DNA from 4 places in the Enterobacter sp. MG-EB028 genome. Region 2 is predicted to be linked to each of the others. Evidence: predicted binding sites of a transcription regulator. Region 2 holds the regulator's gene; each other region holds the start of a gene.
What was found. Region 2 encodes CRP, which controls carbon source genes, mostly activating them, when cyclic AMP is high. Its sites were predicted from a motif close to ATGTGANNNNNNTCACAT; they were not measured.

Region 1 (5,617 bases), 1.3 Mb from region 2:
AATGAACATGCAACGTCGTGATTTTTTAAAATATTCCGCTGTGCTGGGGGCTGCCAGCGCATTACCACTCTGGAGCCGCGCGGTTTTTGCGGCTGACAGGCCTGCCTTACCCATCCCTGACTTACTGACCGCAGACGCCCGCAGCCGTATCCAGCTTGTTGTTCAGGCCGGTAAAACGACGTTCGGCGAGAACAACGCTACGACGTGGGGCTATAACGGCAATTTGCTCGGTCCGGCGCTTCAGTTACGTAAAGGGAAGGCGGTGACGGTGGATATCCACAATACGCTCGCTGAAGAGACCACTCTGCACTGGCACGGGCTCGAAGTCCCGGGCGAAGTAGACGGTGGACCGCAGGGGGTTATCAAGGCCGGTGGCAAACGTAGCGTCACCTTTACGCCTGACCAGCGCGCGGCGACCTGCTGGTTCCACCCGCATCAGCATGGAAAAACGGGCCATCAGGTAGCGATGGGGCTGGCGGGGCTGGTGCTGATTGAAGACGACGATAGCCGCCTGCTGCGCCTGCCGAAACAGTGGGGCATCGACGACGTGCCGGTGATTGTGCAGGACAAAAAATTCACCGCGGACGGCCAGATTGACTATCAGCTGGACGTGATGAGCGCGGCGGTCGGCTGGTTCGGCGATACGCTGCTGGCCAACGGCGCGATCTATCCGCAGCATGCCGCGCCGAAAGGCTGGCTGCGTTTACGTCTGCTTAACGGCTGTAACGCGCGTTCGCTGAATTTTGCTGCCAGCGATAAGCGCCCGCTGTATGTCGTGGCGAGCGACGGCGGCCTGCTGCCGGAGCCGGTGAAGGTGAGCGAGCTGCCGATGCTCATGGGCGAACGCTTCGAAGTGCTGGTGGACATCAGCAACGGCAAGCCGTTCGACCTGGTAACGCTGCCGGTCAGCCAGATGGGGATGGCGGTTGCGCCGTTTGATAAACCGCATCCGGTGCTGCGCATTCAGCCGCTACAGGTCACGGCCTCTGGTACGCTGCCGGACACCTTAGCCACGCTGCCTGCTCTCCCGTCGTTGGATGGCCTTACGCAGCGCAAGCTTCAGCTTGCCATGGATCCGATGCTGGACATGATGGGCATGCAGGCGCTGATGAAGAAGTATGGCAATCAGGCGATGGCGGGGATGCACCACGGGCAGATGATGGGCCATATGAATATGGATCACGGCAAAATGGGCGGCATGGGGAACATGGATCACGGTGGTCACGGGTTCGATTTCCACAACGCCAACACGATCAACGGCAAAGCGTTCGACATGAACGCGCCGATGTTTGGTGCCACTAAAGGTCAGTTTGAGCGCTGGGTGATTTCAGGCGAAGGCGACATGATGCTGCACCCGTTCCACATCCACGGTACCCAGTTCCGCATTCTTTCTGAGAACGGCAAAGCGCCGGATGCGCATCGCGCAGGCTGGAAAGATACGGTGAGAGTAGAAGGCGGCGTCAGCGAGGTGCTGGTGAAGTTTGACCACGACGCGCCGAAAGAGTTTGCCTATATGGCCCACTGTCATCTGCTGGAGCACGAAGATACGGGGATGATGCTGGGGTTCACGGTTTAAAGCAGAGCGGCCTGATGCCCTTACCTTGACCCTCTCCCACAGGGAGAGGGAACAAACACAAAAACGGCAACCGAAGTTGCCGTTTTGCTTTTATTTGCCTTCGTCCGGCAATGCGTACGCGACGATATAATCGCCCATCTTAGTGCCAAACGAGCCGTGACCACCCGCAGAGATGACAACGTACTGCTTGCCATTCACTTCATAGGTCATCGGCGTTGCCTGTCCACCGGCCGGCAGACGGCCCTGCCACAGTTTTTCACCGTTGGTCATGTTGTACGCGCGCAGATAGTTATCTGCGGTTGCCGCGATGAACAGCACGTTACCGGCGGTGGAGATAGGGCCACCCAGCATTGGCATACCCATATTGAACGGCACCGGAACCGGCATCGGGAACGGCATGCTGTCCTGTGGCGTACCAATACGTTTTTTCCAGACGATCTGGTTGGTTTTCAGATCCAGACCGGAGATGTAACCCCAGGCCGGCTGTTTACACGGCAGACCAAACGGAGACAGGAACGGGTTCAGGGTCACGCCAAACGGCACGCCATACTGCGGCTGAATACCGGCTTCGGTACCGCTGCCTTTCGCGTCTTTCGGCTGCTCCATCGGATTGCCCGGACCGCGTGGGATCAGACGAGAAACGAACGGCAGCGCCATTGGGTTGGCAATCGCCACCTGACGGTTCGGGTCAACGGAGATACCGCCCCACTCGAACATCCCCAGGTTACCCGGGAAGACCAGCGTGCCCTGCTCAGACGGCGGCGTGAAGATGCCTTCATAGCGCAGCTGATGGAACATCACGCGGCACACCAGCTGGTCAAACATGGTGGCACCCCACATGTCTGCACCGCTGAGGTCTTTCTTCGGACGGAAGCTCAGGTCAGAGAACGGCTGGGTTTTGCTGACGTAGTCGCCTTTTGCGGCACCCTGTGGAACCGGTTTTTCCGGTGCCGGCACAACCAGCTTACCGTTGCTGCGATCCAGGACGAAGATGTTGCCCGTCTTGGCCGGAGCGTAAATGACCGGCACGGTTTTGCCGTTTACGGTAATGTCGGCCAGCGTCGGCTGGGACGGCATATCCATATCCCACAGATCGTGGTGAACGGTCTGGTAGCTCCACGCCAGCTTACCGGTGGTCGCGTTCAGCGCCACGATAGCGCTCGCATAACGTTCCTGCTCCGGCGTACGGTTACCGCCCCAGATATCCGGCGTGGTCACGCCCATTGGCAGATAGACCAGGTCCAGCTTCGCGTCATACGCGGCTGGCGCCCAGGAGTTTGGCGAGTTGAAGGTAAAGGTGTGCTCGTCCGACGGGATCGCGTTTGGATCTTTCGCGCCCGGGTCGAAGGCCCACAGCAGTTTACCGGTGTTCACGTCGAAACCGCGGATAACGCCGGAGGTTTCACGCGTGGAGAAGTTATCCGTTACCGAACCGGCAATCACGATGGTTTTATCGGTGATGATTGGCGGCGAGGTTGGCTCATACAGACCCGGCGTGGTGTCCGGCATGTTGGTCTGCAGATTCAGGATGCCTTTGTTGGCAAAGGTTTCACACAGCTTGCCCGTTTCTGCGTTGATGGCGAACAGACGGCCATCGTTCACCGGCAGCATAATGCGGCGCGGGCAGTCGGCAATCACTTCCGGGCTGGCATTATCGGCACGCGCTTCGTGGTAAGAAACGCCACGGCAGGTGACATGCTGGAAGGACGGGTTGGAGTTTAGCTGCGGATCGAAGTGCCATTTCTCTTTACCGGTGGCCGCGTCGAGCGCGAACAGACGCTGGTGCGCCGTACACAGGTAGAGCATATTGCCCACTTTAATCGGGGTCACTTCATTGGTCAGCTCGCCCGGATCGTTTGGCATCTTCAGGTCGCCGGTACGGAATACCCAGGCTTCCTTCAGGTTTTTAACGTTGTCCGCGTTGATCTGCTTCAGCGGGGAGTAGCGTTGACCTTCCTGGTTACGACCATAGGCCGGCCAGTCGCCGTCCGCCACCTGAGAGATAGCTGCCGCAGGCGTGGATTCCGCGTTCAGCGTGCCGTTGATCTCCTGTGGGTCGTTAAAACCTGCCCATGTCAGGATGCCGCCGCTGATTAACAGCGCTACCACCAGCGCCGCAACGGCACCGCTGGAAGGGACAATCAGACGACGCCAGACAAACGGCAGGATCAGCCAGATACCGAAGAAGACCAGGATGTCGCTGCGCGGGGTCAGTGCCCAGAAGTCGAAGCCGACTTCCCAGACGCCCCAGATCATCGTGGCGAGGAGCAGTGCGGCATAGAGCCACAGTGCGGATTGTTTTCTACGCCAGAGCAGGACGGTTACGCCAAGCATAACCAGGCCCGCAATCGGGTAGTACCAGGAGCCGCCGATCGCGACCAGCCAGACGCCACCGATTAACAGGTACAGGCCGCAGAAGGCGGCGAATAGCGCTGTTAGTGTCACCAGTAGACGCGGCTGTTTAGAGTTTGTTTCAGCCATAGAAAGTGTACTCGTCAGTTTTTGTTAATAATTTGCTAGCAACTAATTATAGGTATTAACAAGTGTGATCGGAATCACAATATTTGCTTTTTATAACTCATGCGCCAGGGTTATCCATTTGCTGGTATAATGGCTGGCTTGCGTATCGATGCCGGAAATACATTCACCTGCATTGAGAGATTTTCATTAAAATCATATGGTTAGTAATATGAAACATACTGTTGAAGTGATGATCCCGGAAGCCGAGATCAAAGCGCGTATCGCCGAACTGGGTCGTCAAATCACCGAACATTACAAGGACAGCGGCAGCGAAATGGTGCTGGTGGGCCTGTTGCGTGGCTCTTTCATGTTCATGGCAGACCTGTGCCGTGAAGTGCAGGTGCCGCACGAGGTCGATTTTATGACCGCCTCCAGCTACGGCAGCGGCATGTCCACAACCCGTGATGTGAAAATCCTGAAAGATCTGGATGAAGATATTCGTGGCAAAGATGTGTTGATCGTTGAAGACATTATTGACTCCGGCAACACGCTGTCAAAAGTGCGCGAGATCCTGAGCCTGCGTGAGCCAAAATCTCTGGCGATTTGTACTCTGCTGGATAAACCTGACCGCCGTGAAGTGCAGGTGCCGGTGGAGTTTGTCGGTTTCTCGATTCCGGACGAATTCGTCGTCGGTTACGGCATTGACTACGCGCAGCGTTATCGTCATCTGCCGTATGTCGGGAAAGTGGTATTGCTGGACGAGTAATAGCGGGCTGATGCCCTCATCCCTGCCCTCTCCCACGGGGAGAGGGTGAAAACCCCCGGCTTTGTTTATTTATGGTTCACATGCTTAAGCTTGAGGTTGGCAATCCCAGAACGGTAACGCTGCTCCAGCGTTTCGCGGTTGGTGGCGGTGACTTCCAGATTGCGCAGCAGGCCATCGTGAATACCGTACGCCCAGCCGTGGATTGAAACCTTCTGCCCGCGTTTCCACGCCGACTGCATGATGGTCGAATGCCCAAGGTTATATACCTGCTCCATCACGTTGAGCTCGCACAGGGTGTCCATGCGTCGCTCCTGCGGCATTTCGCCGAGCAGTGAACTATGTTTGAACCAGATATCGCGGATGTGCAGCAGCCAGTTATCAATCAACCCCAGTTCCGGATTTTCAACCGCCGCCTGCACGCCGCCGCAGCCGTAGTGGCCGCAAATAATGATGTGCTCGACTTCCAGAACGTCAACGGCATACTGAACCACGGAAAGACAGTTGAGATCGGTATGAATCACCAGGTTGGCGACGTTGCGGTGAACAAACAGTTCGCCGGGCTCAAGGCCGGTCAGGCGTTCCGCAGGTACGCGGCTGTCGGAACAGCCAATCCAGAGAAAGCGCGGGTTTTGGGCTTGCGCCAGTTTTCCAAAAAATCCGGGGTCTTCCTCCACCAGCATTTTTGACCATAGTGCATTGTTGCTAATGAGTGTATCTATGTCGTTCATGGAGGTTAGCGACCTGTAACCAAGTAATTGCGTTGCGCTACTATAGGGTAACCCGACTTTTAATGAAACCACACAACGTGTGTAAGA
Region 2 (5,617 bases):
CAGAAACGCATTTATCACTCGGGTGAAACCGAAGACGGAACGTGGTTCTTACACTGGCTGCGGGACAACTTTGGCACCGTGCCAACGGCCGCCGTGGGCTATTCGCTGGGCGGAAATATGCTCGCCTGCCTGCTGGCCAAAGAGGGCGACAGCGTACCGCTGAATGCTGCAGTGATTGTTTCCGCGCCGTTTATGCTGGAGCAGTGCAGCTACCATATGGATAAAGGCTTTTCCCGCGTCTATCAGCGCTACCTGCTTAACCTGCTGAAGGCCAACGCGGCGCGTAAGCTCAAGGCCTACCCGGATACCCTGCCGGTAAGCCTGCGCCAGTTGAAAAAGGTGCGTCGTATTCGCGAGTTCGACGATCTGATCACTGCGAAAATCCACGGCTTCGCCGATGCAATTGACTATTATCGTCAGTGCAGCGCCATGCCGCTGCTCAGCAAAATCACGCAGCCGACGCTGATCATTCACGCCAAGGATGACCCGTTTATGGATCACCACTCGATCCCCGCGCAGGAATTCCTGCCCGACAACGTTCACTATCAGTTAACTGAACATGGCGGCCACGTTGGGTTTATCGGCGGCACGCTGCGCCGCCCGAAAATGTGGCTGGAGGCGCGTATTCCTGACTGGCTTACTCCTTACCTGGACGGTGCAAAATGATCATTCCCTGGCAAGATCTGGCTCCCGAAACGCTCGATAATCTGATTGAAAGCTTTGTATTACGCGAAGGCACCGATTATGGTGAACATGAGCGTTCGCTTGAGCAAAAGGTCAACGATGTTAAACGCCAGCTGAAAAGCGGCGACGTGGTGCTGGTGTGGTCAGAACTGCATGAGACGGTCAATATCATGCCCCGCAACGCGTTTCACGGCTGATCTTCCAACCTTTTCAGTCAGGGAGTTGCTATGTCTGCCAGACATCCCATTATTGCCGTTACGGGGTCGAGTGGTGCGGGAACCACCACCACCAGCCTCGCTTTTCGCAAGATTTTCGCCCAGCTGAATCTCCGTTCGGCGGAGGTCGAAGGCGACAGCTTTCACCGCTATACGCGCCCGGAGATGGACATGGCGATCCGCAAGGCGCGCGATCTGGGTAAACACATCAGCTACTTCGGCCCGGAAGCCAATGATTTCGGTCTGCTGGAGCAAACCTTCCGCGAATACGGGCAGAGCGGTACCGGGCAGTCCCGCAAGTATCTTCACACCTACGATGAAGCCGTACCCTGGAACCAGGTACCGGGCACCTTTACCCCCTGGCAACCGCTGCCGGAACCCACCGATGTATTATTTTATGAAGGATTGCACGGCGGCGTGGTTACGCCTCAGCACGACGTGGCGCGCCACGTGGATCTTCTGGTCGGGGTGGTCCCTATCGTTAACCTGGAGTGGATCCAGAAGCTAACGCGTGACATGAGCGAGCGCGGCCATTCGCGCGAGGCGGTGATGGACTCCGTGGTGCGCTCCATGGAAGACTACATCAATTACCTCACGCCACAGTTCTCCCGCACCCACATTAACTTCCAGCGCGTGCCGACGGTGGACACCTCCAATCCGTTCGCGGCGAAAAGCATCCCGTCGCTGGACGAGAGCTTTGTGGTGATCCACTTCCGCAATCTTGAAGGCATTGATTACCCCTGGCTGCTGGCGATGCTGCAGGGCTCGTTTATTTCGCACATGAATACGTTAGTGGTGCCGGGTGGAAAAATGGGGCTGGCAATGGAGCTCATCATGACGCCGCTGGTTCAGCGGTTGATGGAAGGGAAGCAGATCGCGTAAAGATGTTCCCTCTCCCCGTGGGAGAGGGTTAGGGTGAGGGCATCAACACGCACGATGCCCCGTGAATCACACCTCAATCACTTCATACGAATGCGTAATTTTTACCGCTTTCTCCAGCATTAGCGCCACAGAGCAGTACTTCTCCGCAGACAGGTCCACCGCGCGTGAAACCGCCGCGTCTTTCAGCGCTTTCCCGGTGACAACAAAGTGCAGATTTATGTGGGTGAACAGGCGTGGCGCCTCTTCGCGACGTTCTGAGGTGAGTTTAACCTCGCAATCCGTTACGTCATGACGACCTTTTTGCAGAATCGACACCACGTCAATCGCACTGCATCCACCTGCCGCCATCAGCACCATTTCCATTGGGCTCGGCGCTTTATCGCCGGAGTTACCATCCATCAAAATCTGGTGTCCTGACGCGGACTCCCCCAGGAACGTTAAACCTTCAACCCACTTCACGCGCGCTTGCATATTCATTAACTCCAACGTTGCATTTTTGGTGACAGATTACGCGTGCGTTACATTTCTCGCAATGGAAGGCGACCTGCATCATGCTGAAGCGAGACACCAGGAGACACGCGGCGAAAGCTATGCTAAAACACTCAGGATGCTACAGTAATACATTGACGTTACACATGTATGCAGAGGACATCAAACTTTACTGGCTGCGAAACGTTACGACAGCCGACTTCCCAGGGTATGGGTAAGAATTCGATTGCAACCCCAGAGTCCGGATGCATCTGATGACTCTGGTGACAGCTTATAACAGAGGATAACAGCGCATGGTGCTTGGCAAACCGCAAACAGACCCGACTCTCGAATGGTTCTTGTCTCATTGCCACATTCATAAGTACCCATCGAAGAGCACGCTGATTCACCAGGGTGAAAAAGCGGAAACGTTGTATTACATCGTCAAAGGCTCGGTGGCAGTGCTGATCAAAGATGAGGAAGGGAAAGAGATGATCCTTTCTTATCTGAACCAGGGCGATTTTATCGGTGAACTGGGCCTGTTTGAAGAAGGCCAGGAACGTAGCGCCTGGGTTCGTGCAAAGACAGCATGTGAAGTGGCTGAAATTTCTTACAAGAAATTCCGTCAGCTGATTCAGGTAAACCCTGACATCCTGATGCGTCTTTCTTCCCAGATGGCGCGCCGTCTGCAGGTGACGTCAGAGAAAGTGGGTAACCTCGCCTTCCTGGACGTGACCGGCCGTATCGCGCAAACCCTGCTGAACCTGGCGAAACAGCCAGACGCGATGACCCACCCGGACGGCATGCAAATTAAAATTACCCGTCAGGAAATTGGTCAGATCGTTGGTTGCTCCCGTGAAACAGTGGGCCGTATTCTGAAAATGCTGGAAGATCAAAACCTGATCTCCGCCCACGGTAAAACCATCGTGGTTTACGGAACCCGTTAATCCTGCTTAAACGGCGTGCCATCGCGAGGTGTCACGCCGTTTTTGTCTCTTTTCCCCATGTGGCGCAGGCTGATCTATCACCCGGAAGTTAACTACGCACTGCGACAAACGCTGGTGTTGTGTCTTCCTGTGGCCGTGGGCCTGCTCCTGGGTCATCTTCAGCAGGGCCTGCTGTTTTCCCTCGTGCCCGCCTGCTGCAACATCGCCGGTCTGGACACGCCGCATAAGCGCTTTTTCAAACGCCTGATTATCGGGGGCTGCCTGTTTGCAGGCTGTAGCCTCGCGGTGCAGCTGTTACTGGCTCGCGATATTCCCCTGCCACTGATCCTGACCGTGCTGGCGATGACCCTCGGCGTCACGGCGGAAATCAGCTCGCTGCACGCTCGCCTGCTTCCAGCGTCACTCATTGCGGCCATCTTTACCCTGAGCCTCGCCGGGAATATGCCCGTGTGGGAGCCGCTGCTGATCTACGCCCTCGGCACGCTGTGGTACGGGCTGTTTAACTGGTTCTGGTTCTGGCTATGGCGAGAGCAGCCGCTGCGAGAATCTCTGAGCCTGCTCTACGTGCAGCTTGCGGATTACTGCGAAGCCAAATACACCCTGCTCACCCAGCATACCGATCCGGAAAAATCCTTACCGCCGCTGCTGACGCGCCAGCAAAAAGTGGTGGATTTGATAAGCCAGTGCTATCAGCAGCTGCATATGCTCGCCGCAAACAAGAACCACGAGTACAAACGGCTGCTGCGTACCTTCCAGGTGGGGCTGGACCTTCAGGAGCATATCTCCGTTAGCCTTCATCACCCGCAGGAGGTGCAAAAGCTGGTTGAGCGCAGCCATGCCGAAGCGGTGATTCGCTGGAACGCGCAGACCGTCTCCGCGCGCCTGCGGGTGCTGGCTGACGATATACTTTATCACCGCTACCCCACGCGCTTTAACATGGACAAACAGCTCGGCGCGCTGGAGAAAATTGCCCGTCAGCACCCGGAAAATCCGGTCGGCCAGTTTGCCGCCTGGCACTTCAGCCGCATCGCCCGCGTGCTGCGCACCCAGCGACCGCTTTATCCCCGCGACCTGATGGCGGATAAACAAAAACGTCTGCCGCTGCTGCCGGCGCTCAAAAGCTATCTTTCTCTTAAATCGTCCGCCCTGCGCAACGCCGCACGAATTAGCGTCATGCTCAGTATCGCCAGCCTGATGGGCATGGCGCTGCACCTGCCGAAACCCTACTGGATCTTAATGACCGTGCTGTTTGTCACCCAGAACGGCTATGGCGCCACGCGGGTGCGCATTCTGCACCGGGCGGGCGGCACGATGGCGGGGCTGATTATTGCAGGCGTGACGCTGCACTTTCACGTGCCCGAGGGCTATACCCTGGCGGGCATGCTGGCTATCACCCTGGTGAGCTATCTAATCATTCGCAAAAACTACGGCTGGGCGATGGTGGGCTTTACGGTAACGGCGGTATATACCCTGCAGCTGCTTACGCTTAACGGCGAACAGTTCATCGTTGCCCGCCTGATCGACACGCTGATTGGCTGTCTGATCGCCTTTGGCGGTATGGTCTGGCTGTGGCCACAGTGGCAGAGCGGGCTGCTAAGACAGAACGCCCACGACGCGCTGGAGGCCGATCAGCAGGCCATTCGTCTGATCCTGAGCGACGATCCGCAGCCTTCCCCGCTTGCCTACGAACGTATGAAGGTCAACCAGGCGCATAACGCCCTCTTTAACTCGCTGAATCAGGCGATGCAGGAGCCGGGCTTTAATTCTCATTATCTGGCGGACATGAAGCTGTGGGTGACGCACAGCCAGTTTATCGTCGAGCATATCAACGCCATGACGACGCTGGCGCGCGAGCACACGATGCTGACGCCGGATCTGGCGCAGCGCTATTTGCAGTCGTGTGAAATTGCGTTGCAGAGGTGTCAGCAGCGTCTGGAGTATGACGCGCCGGGCGAATCGGGCGACTCAAACATTCTGGAAGCGCCGGAGACGTTAACCCACGGGCCGATGAGCACGCTGGAGCAGCATTTGCAGCGTGTGCTGGGACATCTGAACACCATGCACACCATTTCGTCGGTGGCATGGCGTCAGCGCCCGCATCACGGGATTTGGTTAACGCGCCGGTTAAAGCGAACCGAGTATTAGCCTTTAACGAGCTTCGCGACCGCCGCGGCAAAGCGGGTTAACCCGTCTTCTATATCTTTTTCTTCCACCACCAGCGACGGCGCAAAGCGCATCACGTCCGGCCCCGCGTTGAGCACCATGACGCCTTCATGCGCGGCAGCGTGAAGGAAATCGCGCGCGCGGCCTTTGTACTGCGGCTTCAGCTCGGCGCCAATCAACAGCCCCATTCCGCGGATCTCGCTGAACACGTCGTACTGTTCATCAATCTTTTTCAGGTGTTTCACAAACAGCTCGCGT
Region 3 (5,617 bases), 2.0 Mb from region 2:
GGCGAAGCCGCCACCCGGCTTTTTTTTAGTTCTCGATGCCTTTGCTGCGCAGGTAGTCTTCGTAGTTTCCGGTGAAGTCCACCACGCGCTCAGGCGTAATTTCGATCACGCGGGTCGCCAGCGAGCTGACGAACTCACGGTCGTGAGAGACGAAGATCAGGGTGCCCTGATACATCTCCAGCGCCATATTCAGCGATTCGATAGATTCCATATCCAGGTGGTTAGTCGGTTCGTCCATCACCAGGATGTTCGGTTTTTCCATCATCAGCTTGCCGAACAGCATGCGGCCTTTCTCGCCACCGGAGAGCACTTTGGCCGGCTTTTTGATGTCGTCCTGGCTGAACAGCAGACGCCCCAGAATGCTGCGCACCGCCTGCTCGTCGTCGCCTTCCTGCTTCCACTGGCTCATCCAGTCGAAGACGGTGAGGTCGTTTTCGAACTCGTACTCATGGTCCTGCGCGTAGTAGCCAATCTGCGCGTTCTCGGACCATTTCGCGGTGCCGTTATCCGGCTGCAGTTCGCCGACCAGGGTTTTCAGCAGTGTGGATTTACCCACGCCGTTGGCGCCGAGGATGGCAATCTTCTCGCCCACTTCCAGCAGCAGGTTGAAGTTTTTAAACAGCGGGCCTTCATCGAAGCCTTTGGTAAGGGCTTCCACTTCCAGCGCGTTACGGAACAGCTTCTTGTCCTGCTCGAAGCGGATGAACGGGTTCTGACGACTGGAGGCTTTAACTTCTTCCAGCTTGATTTTATCAATCTGACGCGCACGTGAGGTCGCCTGACGCGACTTAGAGGCGTTGGCACTGAAGCGGCTGACGAAGGACTGCAGGTCCGCAATCTGCGCTTTCTTCTTGGCGTTGTCCGCCAGCAGACGCTCACGCGCCTGGGTGGCCGCCGTCATGTACTCGTCGTAGTTGCCCGGGTAAACGCGCAGCTCGCCGTAGTCCAGATCCGCCATGTGCGTACAGACCATATTCAGGAAGTGACGGTCGTGCGAGATGATGATCATAGTGCTGTCGCGATCGTTCAGCGTCTGCTCCAGCCAGCGGATGGTGTCGATGTCCAGGTTGTTCGTCGGTTCGTCGAGCAGCAGGATGTCCGGGTTAGAGAACAGCGCCTGTGCCAGCAGCACGCGCAGCTTCCAGCCTGGGGCGACTTCGCTCATCGGACCGTAATGCTGTTCAACCGGAATGCCTACGCCCAGCAGCAGCTCGCCCGCACGCGCTTCCGCAGAATAACCGTCCATTTCGCCGTACTGCGTTTCCAGATCGGCCACTTTATAGCCGTCTTCTTCGCTCATTTCGGCCAGCGCGTAGATGCGATCGCGCTCCTGCTTCACTTCCCACAGCTCCGCGTGCCCCATGATCACGGTGTCCAGCACGGTGAACTCTTCAAAGGCGAACTGATCCTGACGCAGCTTACCGATGCGCTCGTTAGGGTCGAGCGACACGTTGCCGAGCGTTGGCTCCAGATCGCCGCCGAGGATCTTCATGAAGGTGGATTTTCCGCTACCGTTGGCGCCAATCAGGCCGTAACGGTTGCCGCCGCCAAATTTGACGGAAATGTTTTCGAACAGCGGCTTACTGCCAAACTGCATAGTGACGTTGCTGGTAACTAACACGGGGAGATTCCTGCGAAAAGTGTGATAAACACGGCATTATGCCACAATTCCGAATTGAGATCCCGTGTTGCGGCAATCCACTAAACTTTAACAAAATCGAAAAAAATGTGATTTCGTACACATCTGAATTCCCTGTTAGCGGGAATGCACATATAATGCGCTCCCATCACAGATTCAGACTTATCAACTCATCGCCAGAATGGCTTAGATACCTCGCACAACATGAACATGAAATTAACAACGCTTTTTGCGGCGGCGTTAGCCGTAGTAGGTTTTTGTAAGACCGCGTCTGCGGTGACGTATCCCCTGCCGACCGACGGAAGCCGTCTGGTGGGTCAAAATCAGGTAGTGACGGTACCTGAGGGTAACTCTCAGCCGCTGGAGTATTTCGCCGCACAGTACCAGTTGGGCCTGTCTAACATGCTGGAAGCGAACCCGGGCGTTGACCCGTATCTGCCAAAAGCGGGTACCGTGCTGAATATTCCTCAGCAGCTGATCCTGCCGGATACCGTTCATGAAGGTATCGTAATCAACAGCGCCGAAATGCGTCTGTATTACTACCCGAAAGGCACCAACACCGTTATCGTGCTGCCAATCGGCATCGGCCAGCTGGGCAAAGACACCCCGCTGAACTGGACCACCAAAGTCGAGCGTAAGAAAGCGGGCCCAACCTGGACCCCAACCGCCAAAATGCACGCGGAATACATCGCTGCGGGCGAACCGCTGCCAGCCGTTGTGCCGGCAGGACCGGATAACCCAATGGGACTGTACGCGCTGTACATTGGCCGCCTGTACGCTATCCACGGCACCAACGCCAACTTCGGTATCGGCCTGCGCGTAAGCCACGGCTGCGTGCGCCTGCGTAACGACGACATTAAGTTCCTGTTTGAAAACGTGCCGGTCGGCACGCGCGTGCAGTTCATCAACGAACCGGTGAAAGCGACCTCTGAGCCAGACGGCAGCCGCTACATTGAAGTGCACAACCCGCTGTCCACCAGCGAAGACCAGATCAATAACAACGAGATCGTACCGATTACGCTGAACAGCGCGGTGCAGTCCGTGACCTCTCAGCCTGACGTGGAAACCACCATCGTCGACCAGGCGATTCAGAACCGCTCCGGTATGCCGGTTCGTTTGAATTAACAGAGAAAAATTAAAAAAGCGGGCTTCGATGCCCGCTTTTTTTTACCCGTTATTCACGATCACGATCCCGCCGTGGTCGTAGCGATAGTGGCAGTGGGCATACTCCAGCGCTGTGCCGTCCTCCAGATAAATCACCTGCTCCACTTCCAGCACCGGGTCGGTCTGCTCGCAGACCAGATGCTCTCTGTCCAGCGTGTTTGGCTTTAGCGCCCTCACCACCCGGTACGATCCCATAATTTTCAGCCCCAGCGTCTCCTGAACGTACTGGAACACCGAACCTTCAAGATGGCTTTTCGTCAAGCCGGGCACCAGATTCATCGGCATTACCGTGGAATCCAGCGACATGGGTTCACCGTTTAGTAAGCGCAGGCGAATAAAGTCATAGACAGGCGCATCGGCGTTAATCATCAGCGACGCCTGCTCTTTCTCGTTCGGGAAGCGCAGTTCAAAATGCACCACCCGGCTGGTGACCGTGCCCAGATGCTCCCAGGTTTTGGTGGCGCCGAAGTAGTCGCTGCCGGAGAGATCCCACTGCGAGAGTTGAAGGAAGTTTTTGCGGATAAACGTTCCCTGTCCCTGGCGGGTATAGACCAGACCTTCGACGATCAGCTGGCGCATCGCCTGCTGAATGGTCATCCGGCTGGTGCTGAACTCCGCCGCCAGCGCAAACTGGTCCGGCAGCGGTTCATTGGCGGCGTACTGCTGGCTGATGATGCGTTTTTTAATTTCCCGCGCTATGGTGATGTACTTCGCCGCCATCGTCCTTCCTTTCAGTTAGTTTTCTATCCCGCTGTTTTTCATCGCCACTCTCTCGGCAATCTTGAGGAAAGGCAGGTAGAAGAATACACCAAATACGATGATTGCCAACTGCACCACCACCGCGCGCCAGTCCCCCGCCGTCGCCAGCCAGGCGCTGAGAATTGGCGGCGTGGTCCACGGTATCATCACCACGCAGCGCGACATTAATCCCAGCGTGGTACAGAGCCAGGCGAAGTAAATGCCGATGGCGGGCAGCAGCACAAACGGGATCATCAGCGGCAGGTTAAACACGATCGGCAGGCCGAAAATGACCGGCTCGTTGATGTTGAACAGACCCGGCGCCAGCGACAGACGCGCCACCTGCTTAGCCGACTTTTGTCGGGAGAAGATAAAGATGGCGATCAGCAGCGATATTGTGCTGCCCGTGCCGCCCACCATGCCAAACGTCGGCACGAAAATGTTGTTGATGATATGCGGGATGGGTTGACCGTTGGCGAAGGCCAGCATGTTCTCGTTGGTGTTGATCAGCAGGAACGGCTCCAGCACCACGCTGTTAACGACTGACTGATGAATACCGAGGGTGAACAGAAAGTTACCGAAGCTGTAGATGAAAATCGTCCCCGGCAGGCTGGTGTTGATCAGCCGCAGCGGCTGCTGGATAAAGGTCGTAATGAGATGGATCAGGTCCGTGTGCAGAACGTTTGCCAGCAGCGCCGCCAGCACGGCGAACACCGACAATGTAAGAATGGTTGGGATCAGCGCGGTAAAGGATTTGCTCACCGCCGGCGGCACGTTCTCACCCAGCGAAATGTGCAGCGCCTTCAGGCGCGAAATAGCGATAAACAGTTCCGTTGAGAGCAGCCCAATCAGCACCCCGGCGAAAATCCCGGTTGAGCCAATGTTGGCGAACGTCAGTACCTGAGTGACGTTCACCGCGGCGTCGCTACCGACGGGCGTAAGCTGCAGGCGCATCGGCATCATGATGATGAAGCTGCTGACGGCGATAACCACTGCCGAGACCGGATTGTCGAAATCTTTGTTGCGCGCCAGCGACCAGGCAATCATCGGCGCCAGCAGCAGCGCGGCGATGTTCAGCGTGCCGTTGATAATCGCCTCGCCCCACACCTTAAACTGCACGAGCGTCTCGCCGTGAAAAATCCACGGAAACACCACGTTGTTCACCAGCACCGCCAGACCGGCGAGGATGAAAATCGGCATCACCGTGGCGAAGGCGTCGCGCAGGGAGCGCAGGTGCACCTGGTTTGCCAGGCGCGCCGAGAACTCAACAAATTTATCGACAAAGGACTGCATGTGCGGTGTTATTTTTGCTTCAGACATAGCGGATAGTTCCCATCAATCAGTCACAAAAACGGCCCGGCAGCGTACGGCTTACATCTCGCGTCCGTTGGTATGAATAACCTGTTTTAACCACGCGTAGCTCTTCTTCGGCACGCGTTTCAGGTCTTTCAGGTCGTGGTTTTCCCGGTTGACGTAGACCACGCCGTAGCGCTTACGCATGTCACCCTGGGAGCTGAGAATGTCGATTAAGCCCCAGCCGAGGTAACCGATCACCTCCGCCCCGTCCTCGAACATCGCCGCCTTCATCGCGTCGATATGCGCCCGGTGGTAGTCGATGCGGTAGGTGTCCTCAATCGGGTTCACGCCGTCCCAGGACTCAATCACCCCGATACCGTTCTCGATCGGGAATACCGGCATCCGCCAGTCGTTGGCGTAGCGGGTGATGATGGTGCGAAAGCCCAGCGGATCGATCTGCCAGTTCCACTCGGTGGCCTTCAGGTACGGGTTGTTTTTATCGCCGTGCAGGAGGTAATAGTTCACCGGCGTGCCTTCCGGGATCGCATCGCTGTCCAGCGTTTTGCTGGCGTAGTAGCTGAAGGCCATATAGTCGTTTCTGGTACGCGCGAGAAGTGCTAAATCCTCGGCGCGATAGATATCACCAAAACCCTCCTGCTCCACCACCGCCATCACCGCCGGGCTGTAGCCCTGCCCGGCAAAGACGCGCAGCAGGTTCTGGTTGAGGAACTCGTCGTACTGCTGGGCGCAGAAGATATCGCGCGGTTTGCAGGTGGCCGG
Region 4 (5,617 bases), 2.4 Mb from region 2:
AGCGACGAAGTGAAGGATAGCCCGATGGTCGATAAGTCCTGGGCTGGCATCTTCTCTGTGGGTGTGACCTACAAGTTCTGATTGTGCATTATTTTAGTGCAATCTTTGCATCAAAACGGGGCGCTTGCGCCCCGTTTGCTTTTGCGTGGTGCGGCGGCATTATCGCTTAACGATGCGGATCGTCTGCCCTAAACGTGATGGCTTTTCTTCACTGGCTTTCTGCGGGGTGGTCACGCAGGCCGTTTCCACGCAGACGAACGTTTTATAACCGTCGTCAGGCACGTCGGCCATGCTTACAGACAGAGCAGGACCCGGGTTCCAGCCCACCACGTTGCTGTGATGGTGATGGACCACCTCAATGCTGCGGTTCAGGGCACCGTCGTGGATCACGCTGCATGCTTCCGGATGCAGATAGACGCGGTCGGTACGGTCAGGGAACGCCTGAACGCCGTCGCTCAGTTTGCCTTCTTTGGCGTTATCCACTTTATCGATAAAGGTATCGCCAAGGCCGCTCACCTTCACTGCGCTGATATCACCCACGTTGAAGTAGGTATGCAGGGCCGAGGTGGTGTCGAACTCGCCGTGGGCTTCCAGCTCAATTTCGCAGGTTTTACCCAGCTTGAAGCGGGCATACAGGGTGAACTCGTGCGGCCACAGGGCGCGGGTCTCGTCATTTGCCTGCAGCTCAAAGGTCAGCACGGCGCCGTTATCGTCTTCGTTATGCGCTTTCAGCGTCCACTGCTGGTTGCGGGCAAAACCGTGAGAAGGCAAACCCGGCTGTGCAGACGGGCCAAACCACGGCCAGCAGATCGGTACGCCACCGCGAATAGCCGCCCCTTTTTTGAAGGAGGTCGCATCGCTCAGCCACAAACCTTCGGCTTCGCCTTCCGGTTTCCAGGAGAGCAGGTGAGCGCCGTTCAGCGCCACGGACGCTTTAACGCGGGGATGGTCAACGACGATAACGTCGGCACCGTCAATCTGACGGCGGGAGAGCACAGGGGTAAGTTGTTCGACTACCGGAAGTGCAAAAATTTTATTAATCATTAAGCAATCCTCTGTCTAAAAAACAATAAAAAAGGCGACCGAAGTCGCCTTTTTGGATCAAGCACTCATCTCAACTTATTTGGAGATGTGAGCGATCAGGTCCAGTACTTTGTTAGAGTAACCAGTTTCGTTGTCGTACCAGGAAACCAGTTTCACGAAGTTGTCGTTCAGTGCGATACCTGCTTTAGCATCGAACACGGAAGTGCACACTTCGCCGTTGAAATCGGTAGATACAACGTCGTCTTCGGTGTAACCCAGAACGCCTTTCATTGCGCCTTCGGAAGCAGCTTTGATTGCTTTCTTAATTTCTTCATAAGAAGCAGCTTTTTCCAGACGAACAGTCAGGTCAACAACGGATACGTTAGGAGTTGGAACGCGGAACGCCATACCAGTCAGTTTGCCATTCAGTTCTGGCAGTACTTTACCTACAGCTTTAGCAGCACCGGTAGAGGATGGGATGATGTTCTGAGCCGCGCCACGGCCGCCGCGCCAGTCTTTGTGAGACGGGCCATCAACGGTTTTCTGAGTAGCGGTGGTAGCGTGAACGGTAGTCATCAGACCTTCGATGATGCCGAAGTTGTCGTTGATAACTTTAGCCAGCGGTGCCAGGCAGTTGGTGGTGCAGGATGCGTTAGAAACGATGTCCTGGCCAGCGTAAGTTTCGAAGTTTGCACCACGAACGAACATTGGGGTGTTGTCTTTGGAAGGACCGGTCAGAACAACTTTCTTCGCACCCGCAGTGATGTGTTTACGTGCAGTTTCGTCGGTCAGGAAGATACCGGTTGCTTCAGCAACAACGTCAACACCGATTTCGTTCCATTTCAGGTTAGCTGGGTCTTTCTCAGCAGTAACGCGGATGGTTTTACCGTTAACAACCAGGTGGCCGTCTTTCACTTCAACGGTGCCGTCGAAACGACCGTGAGTTGAGTCGTACTTCAGCATGTACGCCATGTATTCAGCGTCCAGGAGATCGTTGATACCAACGATTTCGATGTCAGAACGTTTCTGAGCAGCACGGAAAACAATACGGCCGATACGGCCAAAACCGTTGATACCTACTTTGATAGTCATATATTCCACCAGCTATTTGTTAGTGAATAAAAGGTTGCCTGTAAAATTACAAAAACCTTACGCAGCGTCAAGCGGAATCGTGTCAATCATTGCGACAAATCAATCCTGTGACTAACGTTTGTGCGACTGACTCGCCTCACTTTCCCTTTGAGCTTGCAACCACATGGGGGCTGCGCCCGGAATTTTAAAGGCCTCGCAGGATAAAAATGTGAACATGATCACAATTGCCTGACCGCCTTTTCGCGACACATAAGTTTAGAACAAAAGTGCACGCAAGGGTGTTAATGTTTTGTTAGAATCGGGGTTAAAAGATGTCTGTTTCTACAGCGAGATGTAAGCATATGTCGAACCAACGTAACCCTGACGATTTGAAAAAAAACCTCACAGAAATGCAGTTTTACGTGACGCAGAATCACGGAACGGAGCCGCCATTTACCGGGCGTTTGCTGCATAACAAGCGAGACGGCGTCTACCACTGTCTGGTCTGCGATGCCCCGCTGTTTAATTCACAAACGAAATACGACTCTGGCTGCGGCTGGCCGAGCTTTTACGAGCCGGTGAGCGATGACGCAATCCGCTATCTGACCGACTCGTCGCACGGTATGGTGCGCACGGAAATTCGCTGCGGCAACTGCGACGCGCACCTGGGGCATGTTTTCCCGGATGGCCCTCAGCCAACGGGCGAGCGTTTCTGCGTAAACTCAGCTTCTCTGAGCTTCAGCGACGATGAAAACGGCGACCAGATTAAGGGTTGAAAAAACGATTCAGCAAATTATTCCTTTGAAAGGGAGAGATCGTGAATATTGAGGACATGATTAACGGGATGACCCCGGAAGTTTATCAGCGTCTGGTGACCGCCGTTGAGCTGGGTAAATGGCCCGACGGTGTGGCCCTGACGCCTGAGCAAAAAGAGAACAGTTTGCAGTTGGTGATGCTGTGGCAGGCGCGCAACAACACCGATGCACAGCACATGACTATCGATACCAACGGTCAGATGGTGATGAAGAGCAAGCGCGAGCTTAAGGAAGATTTTGGCATCACGCCGAAGCCGATTGCGACTTTCAAATAACGCTCTCCGTGTGGGCCGGGTAAGCGCTAGCGCCACCCGGCACATACACCTTAGTGCTTAATTCCGAGTGATTCCGCCAGCTGTTTCGCTAACTGATTGTTATCATCAGCCCCGTACTCCCAGAACATCGCCCCGGCGAGGCCTTTCTCTTTGATGTAGTCTGCCTTGATCGCGACGGAACGCGGGTTCTCATACGAAATCGCAAACAGCGCGTTGCCATCAGAACCCTTTACCGAGAGCCACGGCACCTTCGCCTGGTCGTCCCAGTGCTCGGTAAAACGCTTCTGCGGATCGTTCAGCAGCTTCTTCACGATATCGTTGTACTTCACGTAGGTATCTTTGGTCAGGTCATAGCCGAGCGATTTAAACAGGCCGATCTCCTGCGGCCCGAAGTAGGGCTGGGTGACCGGATTTTTTTGCGCGTCCGGCTTGCTCCAGTCAATGCCCGGTTCAACCGCACGTTTCGGTACGCGACCGTAAAAACCGATCCCGAGGTTCATCTGCTTCGGCTTAAGTCCGGCGGCCAGATAGTTGCTCACCACAAAATCGACGCTGTATTTATCGGCGGCAGCCACCGTTGGCCAGGCGCTGGAGTCATACAGGTTCGCGTTGAAATACTGGGTACCGTACGCCATGTCGTAGGTCATCAGGTTGATATAGTCGAGCAGGGGCGCGATGGCTTTGACATCTACCCAGCTTTTCGGACTTTCCGCATTCGCGCCCACCGCAATGGTCACCAGCTTTTTCTGCCCAAACGCCGCGCGCATCTCTTTCAACAAGGCGGTGAAGTTATCCCGATCGGCTGGCTGGCTTGCAACCAGCCCCCACGCGCCGTTAACCGGATACTCCCAGTCGAGATCGATCCCGTCCAGGCCGTATTTGTCGACAATTTCCTGCGCGGAGCGGATAAACACTGCGCGACTCTCTTTGGTTGCCGCCGCGCCAGAGAAACCACGCGCGCCCCAGCCGCCAACAGAGAGCAGGACTTTCAGGTTCGGGTTTTGTTTACGCAGGGCCGGTATGAGGGCCAGATCGGACGCCACTTTTGGCGACAGCCAGATTTGATGCAGTTTCGTCGGATCTTTCAGCGCGGCGTTGGTCTCGTCTTTCTCGTCGTTATAAACAAGTCCAAACGAGTAGTTCAGATGGGTGATCTGGCGAACGTCCAGCTTATTAATATCGCCACCCGGTCCGGCGGTGACATCGCCACCCCCGTTAAAGTAGCCCACGGACATCAGCGGCGCGGCGGAAGCAAGTGACGCGCAAAGCAAGGGTAATGCTGCCAGCAGGGGCAAACGTTTCATACAAGTTCCTCTTTGACGTAATAAAAATAACCACGCCACAGAAAAGGCGTGGCGAAAAAACAGCCTGATGAGAATAGCATTGCCGTTTCGCTTGTGATGCGAGGGAGTTCACTTTATGGGAGATCGGAGCGGGGTAAGCCGGGTAAGCGTCAGTGCCACCCGGCTTAAAAGACTACGCCTGCGTTTCCAGCCAGTCTGCCAGCGTATACAGCGTAGCACCTTCAGCGGCCATATCCATAAACGCCTGAGCGCTGTCCTGTGGGTGAATGTTCACCCCACGACAGCCGTCGGTGATGACGCTGACGGTATAGCCTAACTGGAGCGCGTCCAGCACGGTAAACTTCACGCAATAATCCGTCGCCAGACCCAGCACGATCAGCTCCGTGATTTCATGGTGACGTAACCACGCGTCCAGCGCCGTCTTCTGACGATGCCCGTTATCGAAAAACGCGCTATAGCTGTCGATAGCCGGGCTTTCGCCTTTATGGAACACCGCGTCGATGGCTTTCTGATTCAGGAGCGGATGCAGCTCCGCGCCTTCCGTCTGCTGTACGCAGTGATCCGGCCAGAAAGTTTGCGCCAGCCCGTCGAGTTCACCCTGGGTGAACGGCTCGACGTTGTGCTGGCTGGCAAAGCTGCCGTGATTCGCCGGGTGCCAGTCCTGGCTGGCGACAACCGCTTCACTGCGTGCTTTGCACCAGTCAATCAGCGCGTTGGCCACGTCAACGGTGCTGTCACCTTCGGCGACGGCAAGCGCACCGCCCGCGCAGAAATCATTTTGCAAATCGACCAGTAGCAGGGCGCGTTGCTTCATGAGACCTCCTTATTCGTCCGGGGTCAGTTCGCCGCGCAGGTTTTGCATCATGGCGCGGCGAATGGACTGAATGTCCAGATCCTGACTCAGTAAATAGTGAAGTTTAGTCAGCGTCGCCTCAACGGTCATATCGAAGCCGCTGATCACCCCCGCGTGCGCCAGCGCGTTGCCGGTGGCATAGCCCCCCATATTCACTTTGCCGGACATGCATTGGGTCAGGTTCACGACCACAATTCCGCGCTCGCTGGCTTCCTGAAGCTCTTTCAGGAACTCGCCGTTCTGCGGAGCATTGCCCACGCCATAGGAGCGCAGGAT

Region 1: the regulator CRP is predicted to act here: its motif matches at 4,120-4,137, upstream of hpt (hypoxanthine phosphoribosyltransferase).
Region 3: the regulator CRP is predicted to act here: its motif matches at 1,727-1,744, upstream of ldtB (L,D-transpeptidase).
Region 4: the regulator CRP is predicted to act here: its motif matches at 2,322-2,339, upstream of msrB (peptide-methionine (R)-S-oxide reductase MsrB).

The regions. Positions count from the first base shown of each region.
Region 1 is NZ_CP195079.1:841,341-846,957, forward strand. Features, by position in the region: gene cueO (multicopper oxidase CueO) at 8-1,576, shown strand; gene ACR42C_RS03885 (glucose/quinate/shikimate family membrane-bound PQQ-dependent dehydrogenase) at 1,667-4,057, opposite strand; gene hpt (hypoxanthine phosphoribosyltransferase) at 4,266-4,802, shown strand; gene can (carbonate dehydratase) at 4,868-5,530, opposite strand.
Region 2 is NZ_CP195079.1:4,418,348-4,423,964, forward strand. Features, by position in the region: gene ACR42C_RS21070 (hydrolase) at 1-666, shown strand, start outside; gene ACR42C_RS21075 (YheU family protein) at 663-881, shown strand; gene ACR42C_RS21080 (phosphoribulokinase) at 912-1,781, shown strand; gene ACR42C_RS21085 (OsmC family protein) at 1,848-2,252, opposite strand; gene crp (cAMP-activated global transcriptional regulator CRP) at 2,564-3,196, shown strand; gene ACR42C_RS21095 (YccS/YhfK family putative transporter) at 3,254-5,341, shown strand; gene argD (bifunctional acetylornithine/succinyldiaminopimelate transaminase) at 5,338-5,617, opposite strand, start outside.
Region 3 is NZ_CP195079.1:1,547,841-1,553,457, reverse strand. Features, by position in the region: gene ACR42C_RS07345 (ABC-F family ATPase) at 26-1,621, opposite strand; gene ldtB (L,D-transpeptidase) at 1,844-2,764, shown strand; gene ACR42C_RS07335 (GntR family transcriptional regulator) at 2,807-3,523, opposite strand; gene ACR42C_RS07330 (PTS sugar transporter subunit IIC) at 3,539-4,861, opposite strand; gene ACR42C_RS07325 (glycoside hydrolase family 1 protein) at 4,913-5,617, opposite strand, start outside.
Region 4 is NZ_CP195079.1:1,954,714-1,960,330, forward strand. Features, by position in the region: gene ACR42C_RS09270 (MipA/OmpV family protein) at 1-81, shown strand, start outside; gene ACR42C_RS09275 (D-hexose-6-phosphate mutarotase) at 160-1,044, opposite strand; gene gapA (glyceraldehyde-3-phosphate dehydrogenase) at 1,120-2,115, opposite strand; gene msrB (peptide-methionine (R)-S-oxide reductase MsrB) at 2,457-2,870, shown strand; gene ACR42C_RS09290 (YeaC family protein) at 2,912-3,184, shown strand; gene chiD (chitinase ChiD) at 3,235-4,488, opposite strand; gene pncA (bifunctional nicotinamidase/pyrazinamidase) at 4,661-5,302, opposite strand; gene ansA (asparaginase) at 5,312-5,617, opposite strand, start outside.